DNA from 3 places in the Ferrimonas sp. YFM genome. Region 2 is predicted to be linked to each of the others. Evidence: riboswitches for the same ligand, from Rfam matches in the RefSeq annotation. Region 2 holds a riboswitch; each other region holds the start of a gene.
What was found. A riboswitch is a leader RNA that binds a small molecule or an ion and turns the genes downstream of it on or off. The one in region 2 is predicted to bind lysine.
Positions count from the first base shown of each region.

Region 1: it holds a riboswitch for lysine, as region 2 does, so the genes downstream of both, lysC (lysine-sensitive aspartokinase 3) here and QUE41_RS16120 (Na+/H+ antiporter NhaC family protein) in region 2, are expected to answer to the same signal.
Region 3: it holds a riboswitch for lysine, as region 2 does, so the genes downstream of both, QUE41_RS16835 (Na+/H+ antiporter NhaC family protein) here and QUE41_RS16120 (Na+/H+ antiporter NhaC family protein) in region 2, are expected to answer to the same signal.

Region 1 is NZ_AP027368.1:3,849,127-3,854,064, forward strand. Features, by position in the region: gene QUE41_RS17745 (S8 family serine peptidase) at 1-965, shown strand, start outside; gene lysC (lysine-sensitive aspartokinase 3) at 1,034-2,404, opposite strand; lysine riboswitch at 2,467-2,643, opposite strand; gene arcA (two-component system response regulator ArcA) at 3,155-3,874, shown strand; gene QUE41_RS17760 (Hpt domain-containing protein) at 3,926-4,288, opposite strand; gene QUE41_RS17765 (SPOR domain-containing protein) at 4,441-4,938, shown strand, end outside.
Region 2 is NZ_AP027368.1:3,480,787-3,485,724, reverse strand. Features, by position in the region: gene QUE41_RS16135 (manganese-dependent inorganic pyrophosphatase) at 1-861, opposite strand, end outside; gene QUE41_RS16130 (hypothetical protein) at 1,240-1,392, shown strand; gene QUE41_RS16125 (YeiH family protein) at 1,369-2,310, opposite strand; lysine riboswitch at 2,565-2,763, shown strand; gene QUE41_RS16120 (Na+/H+ antiporter NhaC family protein) at 2,857-4,443, shown strand; gene lysA (diaminopimelate decarboxylase) at 4,445-4,938, shown strand, end outside.
Region 3 is NZ_AP027368.1:3,650,285-3,655,222, reverse strand. Features, by position in the region: gene QUE41_RS16850 (H-NS histone family protein) at 129-527, opposite strand; gene QUE41_RS16845 (electron transfer flavoprotein subunit beta/FixA family protein) at 839-1,588, shown strand; gene QUE41_RS16840 (electron transfer flavoprotein subunit alpha/FixB family protein) at 1,588-2,514, shown strand; lysine riboswitch at 2,604-2,801, shown strand; gene QUE41_RS16835 (Na+/H+ antiporter NhaC family protein) at 2,891-4,474, shown strand; gene QUE41_RS16830 (thymidine kinase) at 4,611-4,938, shown strand, end outside.

The DNA.
Region 1 (4,938 bases), 370 kb from region 2:
ACAGCTACACCTTCCAGGTGTGGATCAGCCTGACCGAAGACGAAGCGGTTCTGTATCAGTACCTCAAGGTGGACAGCCTGCCTGCGGATCTGACCATCGGCGCCGAGAACAGCAACGCTTCTGCCGGTGTGAACCTGCACTTCGATGGTGCTGGCACCACCCCTGCAGCCGACGATCTGTACGGTGTATCCGGCCTGGCCGGTGGCAACATCGATTTCAGCTTCGACCTGATGCTGGATGAGACTGGCGCCGCGGCCGATGACAGCATCGCCGTCACCGAAGACGCCGCCATGGAGTTCACCGTGACCGACAACGACAGCGACAGCGCCACCAAGGTGGTTGAGCTGACCGCCGCTGCCGGTGGCATTGAGCAGATGGCCGTACGCCAGTTCAGCGTTGAGAGCACCGGTGACCTGACGCCAGCCATCAAGTCTGAGCCAGCCAACGGCACCCTGACCCTGGCGGACGACGGCACCTTCACCTACACCCCCAACAAGGACTTCAACGGCAGTGACAGCTTCAGCTACACCCTGACCGATGGTGACCTGCCTGCGGGTGAAGCCAAGGTGATGCTGAACGTTGCCGCGGTAAACGATGCCCCCGTGGTTGCCGAAACCACCGAGCTCTCCGGTGCCGCCCGCACCAACCTGTTCCTGGAACTGAGCAGCATCAGCAGCGACGTGGACGGAGACAGCCTCAGCTGGAGCGTTGAACAGACCGGTGGTGACGCCGTCTCCTTCAGCACCAACGGTGGCCGCGTCCAGTTCACCCTGCCCGCCGACGGCGCCGGCAAGCAAGCCACCTTCAGCGTGGTCGCCAGCGACGGTGAGCTTGAAAGCAACAAGGGCGAAGTGGTGATCACCATGACCAAAGCTCAGGGCGGAGACAGCGACTCCTCCAGCTTCGGCTTCCTGGCCCTGGCCCTCTCCGGCCTGGCGCTGCTGCGTCGCCGTAAGCTGGCCTAAGCCAAACCTGAACTGAAAAGGGGAGCCGTCTGGCTCCCCTTTTTTTGTCCCTCATACCGGCTTGCCGCTTAGGCTGGCAACAGACTCCGGTGCAGCCGCCTGACCACGGCCTCCCCCTCCTCCCCCTTCACCAGGAAGCAGAGATTATGGGCACTGGCGCCCTGGCAAATCATCCGCACATTGCTGCCTGACATCGCCTCCAGCACCTTGAGACCGATGCCTGCGGTATGGGCGATGTGATTGCCGATCACCGCCACCAGGGCCAGATCCTGCTCCACCTCCACCCGACACAGGGGAGAGAGCTCCTCCAGCAGGGCGTCGGAGATCAGTGCACGACCGCTGGAATCCGAGCCGGTCTGATCCAGAGTCAGGGCTACCGACACCTCGGAGGTGGTGATCAGATCCACTGAGATGCGGTGACGGGCGAGGATGGCAAACAGCTCCGCCAGGAAGCCCTGGGCATGGAGCATATTCAGGCTGTGGCAGGTCAGCAGGGTTTGCTGACGCCGCAGACTCAGGGCGCGAAACACCGGCTTACTGTCGCAGCGATTGCGAATCCAGGTACCGCCGTTCTCCGGCGCCCGGGTGGAACCGACAAACACGGAGGTGCCGCTGCGCACCGCCGGCAGTATGGTGGCCGGGTGCAGAACCTTGGAGCCAAAGGTGGCCATCTCTGCCGCCTCATTAAAACTCAGCTCCTCGATGGGGCGGGCGTCCGACACCACTCTGGGGTCACAACTGTAGATGCCGTCCACATCGGTCCAGATCGCCAGGGTCTGTGCCCCCAGCCCTTCCGCCATCAGGGCGGCGCTGAAGTCCGATCCACCCCGTCCCAGGGTGGTCACCCGTCCGGCACTGTCGCTGCCGATGAACCCCTGGGTCACCACCACCTGGGACGCCAGCAAGGGCGCCAGCTTCTCTGCGGCCAGCCGGCCAATGGCGCCGATCTCCGGTGTGGCACGGCCAAAGTGGTCATCGGTGCGCATCACCTGGCAGGCATCGAAGTTGCGGGCAGCCACCCCACGCTGACTGAGCAGTTGGGTCATCATCAGCGAGGAGCAGCGCTCCCCCATGGAGAGCAGCCTATCCATGGACTCGGCGCAGCCGGGCTGGTCACTCAGGGCCTTGGAGAGCCGGTCCATCTCGGTCAGGTAGCCATCGAGCTCGGCGGCAATGGTGGCGGGATTCTCCAGACGATCGAGCATGGCGTACTCGATGGCCGCCACCTCTCTCAGCAACAGCTGTCGGCGGGACTCGTCCAGATTGCCGGAGGCCAGCTCCACCAGGCGATTGGTCACGCCGGCGGCGGCACTGACCACCACCAGGCGAACAGAAGGATCCGACTGAATGATGTCGGCACAATGGTTCAGCGCCGTCAGGTCGGCCACTGAGGTTCCGCCGAACTTGGCGACGGTTAAGGTAGGTATAGGATTATTCATGACTTCGAACCTGTATCACTGTTCGAAGAGTCTGGATCGACAACACGCAGGGTACGGCGTAAGCGACCAGAAGCTCTCCACCACATCTTACGGTGACAGTCATGGGGATTCAGCCCCATCGACCGAAGGGGTGGCGATCGGCCGCCGGCCCCCTCTCGGCACTGCTCCCCCTGATTCCGTGTCTTAGAGGACCGACCCTCTCTCCGGAACTGCCTGGGCAGTGCACCTCTTCTGGCCCTGGGTTCAGCTTGCAGACAGGGAGTCTGGTTAAAACTAAACCTAAAGGGTTGCAGACACTAAACCTTAATGCAGTTTTAATGTCAAACGATTGAGTAAGTAATGTACCCCTTAAGCTCCCGTTACGGGAAGCCGGGTCACAGTTTTAACGGGCCCACCCCGCCACCGGGCCGTTACCGCCGGGGCACAATACTGTAATTCGTCTATCATTACAGACACCTTTAGGCGTTCGGTCTGACAGACCGAAACAAAAATCATCCGTGAGTTTCACAAAATGTGACACGGTCGGCAGAAATCGGATTCTGTTAACATTTGCGGATAACATTTGAGCCAAAATACGGTATTTTGGGAACTTCAAATGAACAGAGCGAATCCCAATTCGTCCTGCTCCCCCAATGCTGGCGCATCGGGCTATTACACGCCGAAAAGGAATTTGCATAGGCATTCTTGTCCCGAATGGAGAGTGACTCCGTTCAGGACGGTTGGTTTAAAATGGGCTTTAGGTAGCTGATCATGCAAAATCCACATATCTTGATTGTCGAGGACGAAGCCGTCACTCGAAACACACTGAAAAGTATTTTTGAAGCAGAAGGATACCTGGTATCCGAGGCCGTAGATGGCGACGAGATGCACGACGTGCTCAAGGCGCACAAGGTTAACCTGGTGATCATGGACATCAACCTGCCGGGTAAAAACGGCCTGCTGCTGGCTCGCGAACTGCGCGAGAACAACAACATCGCCCTGATGTTCCTCACCGGTCGTGACAACGAAGTTGATAAGATTCTCGGCCTGGAGATCGGTGCCGATGACTACATCACCAAGCCGTTCAACCCTCGGGAGCTGACCATCCGTGCCCGCAACCTGCTGAACCGCATCGTCAGTTCCAGCAAGGCACCGGAAGAGAAGCCTCAGGTGGAGCACTACCTGTTCAATGGCTGGTCCCTGGAGATCAACAGCCGTTCTCTGGTCAGCCCCAGTGGCGAACCCTTCAAGCTGCCTCGCAGTGAGTTCCGTGCCATGCTGCACTTCGTTGAGAACCCAGGCAAGATCCTCTCCCGTGCGGACCTGCTGATGAAGATGACCGGCCGTGAGCTCAAGCCCCACGACCGCACCGTGGATGTGACCATCCGTCGAATCCGCAAGCACTTCGAGAGCCACCCGGAGACTCCGGAGATCATCGCCACCATTCACGGCGAAGGTTACCGCTTCTGTGGCCAGCTGGAAAACCAGTAAGGCCCAGCCATAAAAAAAGCCGCTTTCCAGCGGCTTTTTTTGTGTCTCAGATTAACTGCGTTGGCTCAGGTACTGCTTGAGGCTGGCCACATCCTCTTCCAGGTGTCGCTCAATCTGCTGATACCACTGCTCATGACCCTCCTGCCACTGAGGCAGATCGCCACACTGGAGTTGCTGAGACAACTCCTGAATCCGTTTCAGGCCCACGGAGCCTGCGGCTCCCTTCAATTTATGGGCTTCGCTGCATAACAGAGGCTTGTCCTTGCTCTGCATGGCGGCGGCCATGGTTTGCAGATACTCGGGCGCCATCTGCTCAAACACCACCACACTCTTTAGCAGGGTCGCCGCGCCAATGGCAGCACAATAGGCATCCAGGGTCTGCAGATCCAGCGAAGCGGTACTTGCGTCCGTCATGCGTACACTCCATCTAACTCATCACATCCTAAGGGAAACAGGTTATCACAGAGGGACAATTTCACCATTGTAAATTATTGGTTTTACACCCATGAATCTGAATGAATGGTGCTATCATCGCCGGCAGTTATATACCGAACGTAGTTGGTTTGATGCGAGTTGTTAGCCTATTCCTGTCAGGGTTGCTGAGTTGTTACAGCGTTGGCGCCTTCACCCAAGAGATAGACCTTCCCAATCAGAATCTTCGGCCCTTCACCCTGCACGCCAGAGGGGTGCAGCTGACCGATCAGCTTCCGGTCTACCTCTACAGAGGAGAGCTGCTGTTGCCCCTGCAGGGGCTGGCCGCATCACTGGGCATCGACGTCAAGGTGGATCCCCAGGCGCTGACGGCCTCGGGCTGGATCCAGGGGGAGAACGCCAACCTGATGTTGGACCTCAATCAGGACAAAGCCAGGCGGGGACTCAAACAGATCACCGTGGACCCAGAGATGATCTGGGGGCGGGACAACCTGGATATCTACCTGACGCCGGAGTTCATTCAGCAACTGCTGCCTCTGACCCTCAACATTCAGAACCTGCGTCAGACCATCAACGCATCCGGGGTGATCCCCATGCCTGCGGTGGATCAGGCGATCACCCTGAATCAGGTC
Region 2 (4,938 bases):
GCGGCTCAGGAAGCCGGCGAAGGTCAGGCTGTCGCCATTGGCGGTCTTGAGGGTGTCGGCCAGAGGACCGGCAACCAGCAGACGGGTCTCTTCAGAACGGATGTTGGTCAGCATCAATGCCGCCAGGTCCAGGCCCTTGTCGGCCACGCGCTGGTTCATCACCGCCTGCATCTCTTCGAGAGCGTGCTCCACCTGACCATAGTCGGCCAGCTCCAGCTGACCCAGGGTGGTGGACTTGCCGGCGATCTCGTAGTTCTTCACGTCTTTATCCAGCAGCGCTTCCGTGGACAGGCCTTCGACGTTGGTCTTGGCAGCCAGCAGATCGGCCAGGAAGGACTCCACGTCTACACCGGCCAGAGGCGCCAGTTGCTCGACGATCTCGGCATCGCGATCTGTGGTGGTGGGGGACTTCAGGCCTACGGTGTCGCTCAGCAGGGCGCCCAGCATCAGACGGGCGATGGGCTGGGTGATCTCAACCTGGTGGATGGCGAACAGCTCGAACAGCACGGAGGCGGAGGAGCCCAGAGGCATCAGCCAGGCTTCCAGAGGTGCGGCGCTGGTCAGGGTGCCCAGGCGGTGGTGATCGACTATGCCCACCAGGTCGGCGTCGTTGATGTCGTCGGGAGCCTGCTCGGCTTCGCTGAAGTCCACCAGGTATACCTGCTCGCCTTTCAGAGGCTTCTCCAGCAGCGGAGGCAGTTCAGCACCGGCGAAATCGAAGATGAACTGAGTCTCACGGCTGACTTCACCCAGGCGGAAAGGGGTGGCGTCTTTGCCACGGGCGGTCAGCCAGTGGGCGGCAATCACGGCAGAGCTGACGCAATCGCTGTCAGGGCTCTTATGGCCAAATACGTTGATCATTTGGGGATCCTTTTAACTACTTCGGCCCCACAGCGGGCCAGTTCCGGACAGAGAGGCGGCTACTATAAAAATCCCCGCCAGGTGTGTAAAGCCCGGCGGCGGATTTAAGCTAGGACTCCCTGAATTTGGGCCCGGTAAAGATGCGTGAAGGCTGGCCCCGTTCCAGATTGTGATGAGCTTGGCTATGTAGGTTTCCCTTTTTACAGGCCTATGCATGTAGGCGGGATGGCTGCTCTTAACGGGTAGAGTCAATTTAAAACAAAGTTATTAATATTGGCTTTTATATAGCTTTTGGGAATATCACAGTCGAAATGGCGTTTGATGGCTGCTGGCCCGGGGACCATGATGAACCTCTGAAAATGCGCAGAGGATTGGGTGATGAGACAGGGGGCATTGTGGTTACTGTTGCCGCTGATGGCGGTGGTGGCCCTGACCACAGATGGAATGATCAGGGCGACACTGGAGCTGCTGGGCTTCGTTGCCGTGCTCGCTGTGGTGCTGAGCGCCTCAGGCGAGAAGGTAAAGGAGTGACACCGAACTGATGGCCAGCCACAGGCCCACTCCCAACATCAGCGGTTTTGGTCCCGCCTCTCTCAGTCGGCGGGCAGTGATGCCGCAACCAATCAGGAACAGACAGACCACCAGCAAACGCTTGCTGGCCCAGAAGACCCCCTCCCATACCGGCGCCATCTGCGGCAGCAGATGGGCCACACCTATGGCCACACAGTAGTAGAGAATGAACATCGGCACGCTGAGCTTGCGGCTTTGACTGCGAAAGGCCAGGGCACTGATAAAGGCCACAGGAATGATCCACAGGGCCCGTGCCAGCTTCAGGGTGGTGGCGGTGATCAGCGCCTGATCCCCGTAGGCTCCGGCGGCGCCGACCACTGAGGAGGTATCGTGGATGGCGATGGCACTCCAGATGCCGAACTGCTCCTGGCTCAGTCCCACCAGATGACCAATCACGGGAAACAGGAACAGGGCGACGGAGTTGAGCACGAACACGGTCGCCAGGGCCAGGGAGACCTGTTTGCTGTCGGCGTCGATGGCCGGGGCCACCGCCGCAATAGCGCTGCCGCCACAGATGGCGGTGCCCGAGGCGATCAGGTGACCGGTCTTGCTGTCCAGCTTCAGGGCCCGGGCCATCAGGGTGCCCAGGGCCAGGGTGCCGAAAATGGTGACGACGATGATCCCCAGGCCCGCCCGGGTGGCATCGATGGCCTGGTCCAGCTGAATGCCGAAGCCCAGACCGACGATGGAGAACGCCAGCAGCTTCTTGGCCAGGGCGCCGGTGTTCACCCCCTTGGGGATGGCGCCCAGGCTGGCGGCCACTATGCCCAGCACCAGCGCCATGGGGGAGCTGATCACCGGCAGCAGGCAGGCCAGGGCCGTGAGCCAGAACAAGGCATGCTGGGGCCGGGAGAACAGTGTTGGGCTGGGGCGTGACATCAATGGGCTCTCGTCAGTGAAAGGCGCTCAGTATAAGGGGATGGTCAAACGGTGACGAGATCCCGATCACGCTTTTTGCCCTGATGGATGCTCAACCTGCCTGGAACAGCAGGATGTAATCCCTTCTGGCCAAAAGTTACTGTTTTGTGGGGTTTGGGCGGGAAACTGGTCTAAATGCCGGTTTCTTAACTTTTTACTGGCGTTCGAAACAGATTCTGTTATAGGCTGTAACACACAGATCGTTACCCGCACTGGGTAACAGTAGAGGCGCATCGCCTATCAGTATCTCGAATCAGGGTGACACCCGATGAGGTCGAGAGAAAGGAGTCGATGCCGAAGTGGCAGGGGCGTCATCCCCGGTCGCTGGGGCTGTATCTAACAGGTGCAGCACTGCCATGGTAAATCCCAAACGGACATTGGGGATTGAATTTACTGTGGAGCGCTACTGAAGGACGTCGTCACCCCTATTTCTCTCCCGTGGGTGGCGTCCGTGGCATATCGCCACTGTCAGCAGCCTCCATCGTACTTATAAGACAAAGAGAAACGATGGTTTTAATCAGTTACGCCGATTCGGCACTTTCTATTCTGCCTCCCGTGGCCGCCATTGGCCTGGCAATTGTGACGCGCAGAGTGTTGCTCTCCCTGGGTCTGGGAATTCTGTTGGGGATCATCATGCTGGCGGATTTCGCTCCCTCGGTGATCCTGTCTGAACTGACCTCCCGATCCACTGGCCTGGTGTGGGACGGTGATGGCTTCGCCAGCTGGAATCTGTATACCCTGGGCTTTTTGATGACCATGGGGACCCTGATGGCGCTGATCTCCGTGTCCGGCGGCACCCGCGCCTTTGCCCGTTGGGCCCGTCGCCGCATCCGTGATCGTCGCGACGCCCAGCTGATGACCCTGTTCCTTGGGGCGGTGATTTTCATCGATGACTATTTCAATGCCCTGCTGGTGGGCAACGTCGCCCGGCCGGTGACCGATCAATACGGCATCTCCCGGGAAAAGCTGGCCTACTGCATCGACTCCACCTCGGCCCCTGTGTGTGTGGTCTCCCCCATCTCCACCTGGGGGGCCTACATCATGTCTCTGCTGGCGGCGCTGCTGGCCAGCCATGGGCTGACCGAGATGACCGCCCTGTCGCTGTTTGCCCAGATGATCCCCTTCAACTTCTATGCCCTGACCGCCCTGGCCTTGCTGATCTGCGTGGTCTACTTCCGCCTGGATATTGGCCCCATGGCGGCGGCGGAGCGCCGGGCCCAGGCTGGCCAACTCTGGGATGCACAAAAGGGCACCCCTGCCGGTGAAGACCTGGGGCTGGAACAGGCCCGCAGTGGCACAGTGCTGAACCTGGCAGGTCCATTGGTACTGCTGGTGAGCCTGGTGGTGGGTCTGATGCTGTTCTCCGGCGACATGGCGCTGCAGGCCGCCGGTGAACCTTTCGCCCTGATTGCCGCCTTGGAGAACGCCGACGGTGCCTGGTCCATGGTAACCGCAGGCAGCATCACCATAGTGATCACCGCCCTGGGAATGATCGCCCAAGGGGTATCTCCAGCGCTGATTGGCCGCGCCATCATTAAGGGGATGCACTCCATGCTGCCTGCGGTCTACATTCTGCTGATGGCCTGGAGCATCGCCGGGGTGATTGCCGATCTGGAAACCGGTAAGTATCTGGCGGGTCTGGCGTCAGAGAGTCTGCCTCAGTCCCTGCTGCCGGCCCTGGTGTTCCTGATCTCCGCCGCCGCCGCGTTTTCCACCGGCACCAGCTACGGCACCTTTGCCATCATGCTGCCCATTGCCGCCAACATGGCGCTGGCCCTGGAGCCTGCTCTGCTGGTGCCCGCCCTGTCTGCGGTTCTGGCTGGCGGAGTGTTCGGCGACCACTGCTCACCCATCTCCGATACCACCATCCTCTCCTCTACCGGTTCCGCCTGCCATCATATGGATCACGTGGCTACTCAGCTGCCCTATGCGGTGATGGCGGCAGGTCTTGCCCTGGCAGGTTATCTGGTACTGGGCTTTACTGGCTCTGTGGCCGCCGGATTGCTGATCAGCTGTCTGGGCCTGATGGTTCTGGTGGGGCTGTTGCGCCGCCGGGAGGGTGGAGAGCACCACTACCAAACTGAAAGGGCTTGATATGGACTACTTCAACTACAGTGACGGACAGCTGATGGCTGAGTCGGTGCCGGTGGCCGAGGCCGCCGACCGTTTTGGCACGCCATGTTATCTCTACTCCCGGGCTACCATCGAGCGCCATTGGCACGCCTTCAGCGACGCCATGGGCGGGCGGGACCACCTCATCTGTTACGCGGTGAAGGCCAACTCCAACCTGGCCATCCTCAACCTGATGGCCCGTATGGGCTCTGGCTTCGACATCGTTTCCGGCGGTGAGCTGGCCCGGGTGCTTCAGGCCGGAGGCGATCCGGCCAAGGTGGTGTTCTCCGGAGTGGGGAAAACCGAGGCAGAGATGCGCCAGGCGCTGGAAGCGGGGATTCTCTGCTTCAACGTGGAGTCTGAGGCTGAGCTGGAGCGCCTGGATAGGGTGGCTGGCGAGATGGGGCTTCAGGCCCCGGTCTCTCTGAGGATCAACCCTGACATCGATGCCAACAGTCACCCCTACATCTCCACTGG
Region 3 (4,938 bases), 170 kb from region 2:
TCGTGCTGGGTGGGTCTTTATATCCTCCTGGAATACTATATATCGGCGCTGCTAAGCGCTGCCCTCTATTACCCGCAGACAAAAAAAAGCGGCCGCCATAGGCGACCGCTTTTTCAGGAAACTGTAGTTTATTGCTCGATCAGGAACTCTTCCAGAGAGTGGCCTTGGTCCAGCTTTTCCTTGATTGCCTTAGGAGTACGGCCTTGACCGGTCCAGGTAATCATCTCGCCATCTACTTCAATTTGGTATTTGGCAGGGCGAGGAGCACGCTTGCGACGAGGAGCAGCACCTTCCAGTGCATTCAGCTCGTCAACACTAATACCGTCTTCGGCCAGTTGCTTACGAATTGCTTCAATTTTCGCCAGACGCTCAGCTTGAGCGGCTTCTTCAGCCTCAGCTTCCGCTTCGCGCTCATCAGCAATCTTTTGAAGTTTAGCAATTACGTCTTTCAGTTCATCCAGCTCCAGCTCTTTAACTTGAGCCTTCAAGCGGCGACCGTGAGTCAAAATTTCGAGGAAATCAGCCATCGTTGAATCAACCTAAATATGAGTGTGTATATAGATCAGTGTTTAGACTAGCATGCAAAATATTACTTGTCTGCAAAATATTCCGATTAATTTAGCGATTAAATAGAGTTTTGCATTCCCAAATGATGACATTTTACTTTTGTTAAAGTTCATCTTCCTTTTTAAAAGTCATCTGAAACTCTCCTGAGCCGGATTCGCCGTCGCCTGGGGGCCTTGCGACCTTGGTTCAGGTTGACGTTAACGTCAACAGTAATTAGAGTGGTGAGCAGTGTTAGGCAAAGTCGAATCCGGCGCTCAACAAAGGACGTACTATGAAGATTCTGGTTCCCATTAAGCGGGTGGTCGACCCCTATGTAAAAGTAAGGGTTAAGGCAGACGAGACCGATGTCGAGTTGGCCAATCTGAAGATGGCGATCAACCCCTTCTGCGAGATCGCAGTAGAGGAAGCGGTAAGGCTGAAGGAAAAAGGCCACGCTGATGAGATTATTGCAGTGTCTATTGGCCTCAAGGTGGCACAGGAACAGCTGCGCACTGCCATGGCGCTGGGTGCAGACAGGGGGATTCTGGTGGAGCATGATGATGCCCTGGAACCCCTCTCTGTCGCCAAGGTGCTTAAGGCGGTGATTGACAAGGAGCAGCCCTCTCTGGTGCTCTTCGGCAAACAGTCCATCGACGGTGACAACAACCAGACCGCTCAGATGACCGCGGCGCTGGCCGGTATGGGTCAGGCCACCTTTGCCTCCAGTGTGGACGTGGACGGCGATCAGATTAAGGTGGCCCGCGAAATTGACGGTGGTATCCAGACCCTGAGCCTGAAGCTGCCCGCCGTGGTGTCGGCGGATCTGCGTCTCAATGAACCCAGGTATGCTTCCCTGCCCAATATCATGAAAGCCAAGCGAAAGCCTCTGGATATCGTGACTGTGGCAGATTTTGAATTGCAGTTGGGGTCTCATCAGAAGACGTTGAAAGTGACCGCGCCCGCTGAGCGCAGCGGCGGCGTCATGGTGGGCTCAGTGGAAGAGCTGGTGGATAAGCTGAAGAATGAAGCGAAGGTGGTGTAATGGCGATCCTCATTATTGCAGAAGTAGATAAGCAGGGCCTGAGTGCCGATTGTGCCAAGGTGGTGGGTGCCGCATCGGCACTGGGGCAGGACCTTCATCTGCTGGTGGCCAGCGACAACGCCGCGACCGCCGCAGAGCAGGGCGCCAAGCTCGCCGGCATCACCAAGGTACTGGTGGCGGATAACGCGGCCTACGCCCACCAGATGGCGGAGCCTGTGGCCGACCTGGTGCTGGAACTGGCCGCTGATTACAGCCACATTCTGGCGGCAGCCAGCGCCAAGGGTAAGGATATGTTGCCCCGGGTTGCGGCCCTGCTGGACGTGGCACAGCACTCCGATGTCATTGCCATCGAGTCTGACGATACCTTCGTCCGTCCCATCTATGCGGGCAATGCCCTGGCGACGGTGCAGAGCCTGGATGAGAAGAAGGTACTGACCATCAGGACCAGTGCCTTCGATGCGGTGGCTGAGCAGGCACCGGCGGAAATTCATGCCCTGGACAGCGTCAAGTCGAGCGAGTTGACCCAGTTTGTCGGCGAGGAACTGGTTGAGTCCGAGCGCCCTGAACTGGGTGCGGCGCGGGTGGTGATCTCCGGAGGCCGTGGACTGGGCAGCGGTGAGAACTTTGCCCTGATCGAACAGCTGGCGGACAAGCTGGGTGCCGCCATCGGCGCATCCAGGGCAGCCGTAGACGCAGGCTTCGTGGCCAACGATCTGCAGGTGGGTCAGACAGGCAAGATCGTTGCCCCGGATCTCTACATCGCCGTGGGGATCTCCGGTGCCATTCAGCACCTGGCGGGGATGAAAGAGTCCAAGGTGATCGTGGCGATCAACAAGGACCCGGACGCGCCTATATTCCAGATTGCCGATTATGGCCTGGAAGCAGACCTGTTTGAGGCTGTTCCTAAGCTCACAGAACTGTTATAAATGTGATTTAACTCACATTATGGCGGCATCTGCCGGACAAGTGAGGGACACTTGCGGTTAGAATGCCGCCTTCGCTTTTTGCGAGTACCGATTTAGGTAGAGGCGCATCGCCTATCAGTACGCCGGTCGAGGTTGATACCCGACGACGCCGGTGGAAAGGAGTCGATGCCGAAGTGGGCAGGGCATCATCCCTGGCCGCTGGGGCTGCTTTTAACAGGAGCAGCACTGCCATAGTAAATTCCGAGAGGAGCTCGGATGCTTTTTTACTATGGAGCGCTACTGAAAGGACGGTGGGTTTCTATTCTCTGCATATCCCTCCCTCGACGCACAGTCGTGTCAGTTGCCTCCATCGCTAATCCACAACGATAAGATAACGATGGCCTTAATTAGTTACGCCGATTCGGCACTCTCTCTTCTGCCTCCCCTGGTTGCCATTGGGATGGCGATCATGACCCGCAAGGTGTTGCTCTCCCTCGGGCTGGGTATTCTGCTGGGCACCCTGATGCTGGTGGACTTTGCGCCCATGACGGCGCTGTCCGAGCTCTCCGGCCGGGCCCTGACCCTGGTGTGGGACGATGGCGCGCCTGCCGCCTGGAACCTCTACACCCTGGGATTTCTGGTGTTGCTGGGGATCATGACCGCCCTGATCTCCGTCTCCGGCGCGACCCGGGCCTTTGCCGCCTGGGCCCGCAAGCGGATTCGCTCCGGGCGGGATGCCAAGCTGATGACCATGGCGCTGGGCGTGGTGATTTTCATCGATGACTACTTCAATACCCTGGTGGTGGGCTCCGTGGCCCGGCCGGTGACCGATCATTACAAGGTGTCCCGGGAGAAGCTGGCCTACTGCATCGACTCCACCTCGGCGCCCATCTGCGTGATCTCCCCCATCTCCTCCTGGGGAGCGTACATCATCGCCCTGATCGGTGGCCTGCTCACCACCCACGGCATGACGGAGATCGGCTACCTGAGTGCCTTTATTCAGATGGTGCCCATGAACTTCTACGCCATCTTCGCCTTCCTGCTGCTGCTGGCGGTGGTCTACTTTGGCCTGGACTTCGGTGCCCTGGCCCGGGCCGAGCAGCGTGCCCGTGCCGGTCAGTTGTGGGAGGAGTCCCGCGGCGTGCCCCCCGGTGAGGAGCTGGATCTGCCGGAAGCGGACAACGGTCGGGTGGCCGGGCTGGTGGCGCCCATCGGCTTTTTGATCGCCATCACCGTCGCCCTGATGCTGTTCTCCGGTAATCAGGCCCTGGCCGCCGACGGTAAAGCCTTCAGCCTGATCGGCGCCTTCGAAAACACCGATGTGGCCTGGTCCCTGTTCTACTCCGGCCTGGCCGGGGTGATCTTCACCCTGATGTTCAGCCTGATGCAGGGTGTGCCCGTGGGCTATATGGTGAAGGCGGTGATCAGCGGCACCAAGTCGATGTTGCCTGCTATTTATATCCTGCTGTTTGCCTGGACCATTGCCGGTATCATCAGCGATCTCAACACCGGTGAGTACATGGCCTCCCTGGCCCAGGGCAACCTGCCCGCCTGGTCTTTGCCGGCGCTGCTGTTTGTCCTCAGCGGGTTTGCCGCATTCGCCACCGGCACCAGCTGGGGCACCTTCGCCATCATGCTGCCCATCGCCGCCAATATGGCGGAAGCGGTGGATCTGGCACTGATGCTGCCCATGCTCTCCTCGGTGCTGGCCGGGGCGGTATTCGGTGATCACTGCTCGCCCATCTCAGATACCACCATCCTCTCCTCCACCGGAGCGGGTTGTCACCACATCGACCACGTCACCACTCAGTTGCCCTATGCGGTGCTGACGGCGGTGATCTCCCTGGCGGGCTACCTGGTGCTGGGGATGACCGGGTCGGTGGTGCTGGGCTTTGCCACGGCCACCCTGGGCCTGTTGCTGGTGGTCTTAGTGCTCAGACGCCTGTGCGCGCCGAACAGGACGACGGCGGTCACCGAGTAACGTTAAATGAGCCCCGCTTAGCGGGGCTTTCTTTATGCAGAGAGCGTCGAGCCGGCGCACAGTTTCAGGCGGTTAACTCTGGTCCGGATCCGGCCTTTTGGTTAGACTGTCCGAGAATTTTTCAGGGGGAAGAATTTTGGCTCAACTCTACTTCTACTATTCGGCCATGAATGCCGGAAAATCCACCTCTTTGCTGCAGTCCGCTTATAACTATCGCGAGCGCGGCATGGAGGTGCTGGTGATGACCGCCGGTCTGGATGATCGCTACGGGGTGGGCAAGGTGACCTCCCGTATCGGCCTCTCTTCAGATGCGCTGATCTACCGTCGTGAGGATGATCTCCTGACCATGGTTCTGGAGCGCAATGAGCAGCAGCAGGTCAACTGCCTGTTGGTTGATGAGTGTCAGTTCCTCACCAAGGAGCAGGTACGTCAATTGACCTATCTGGTGGACAAGATGGATATCC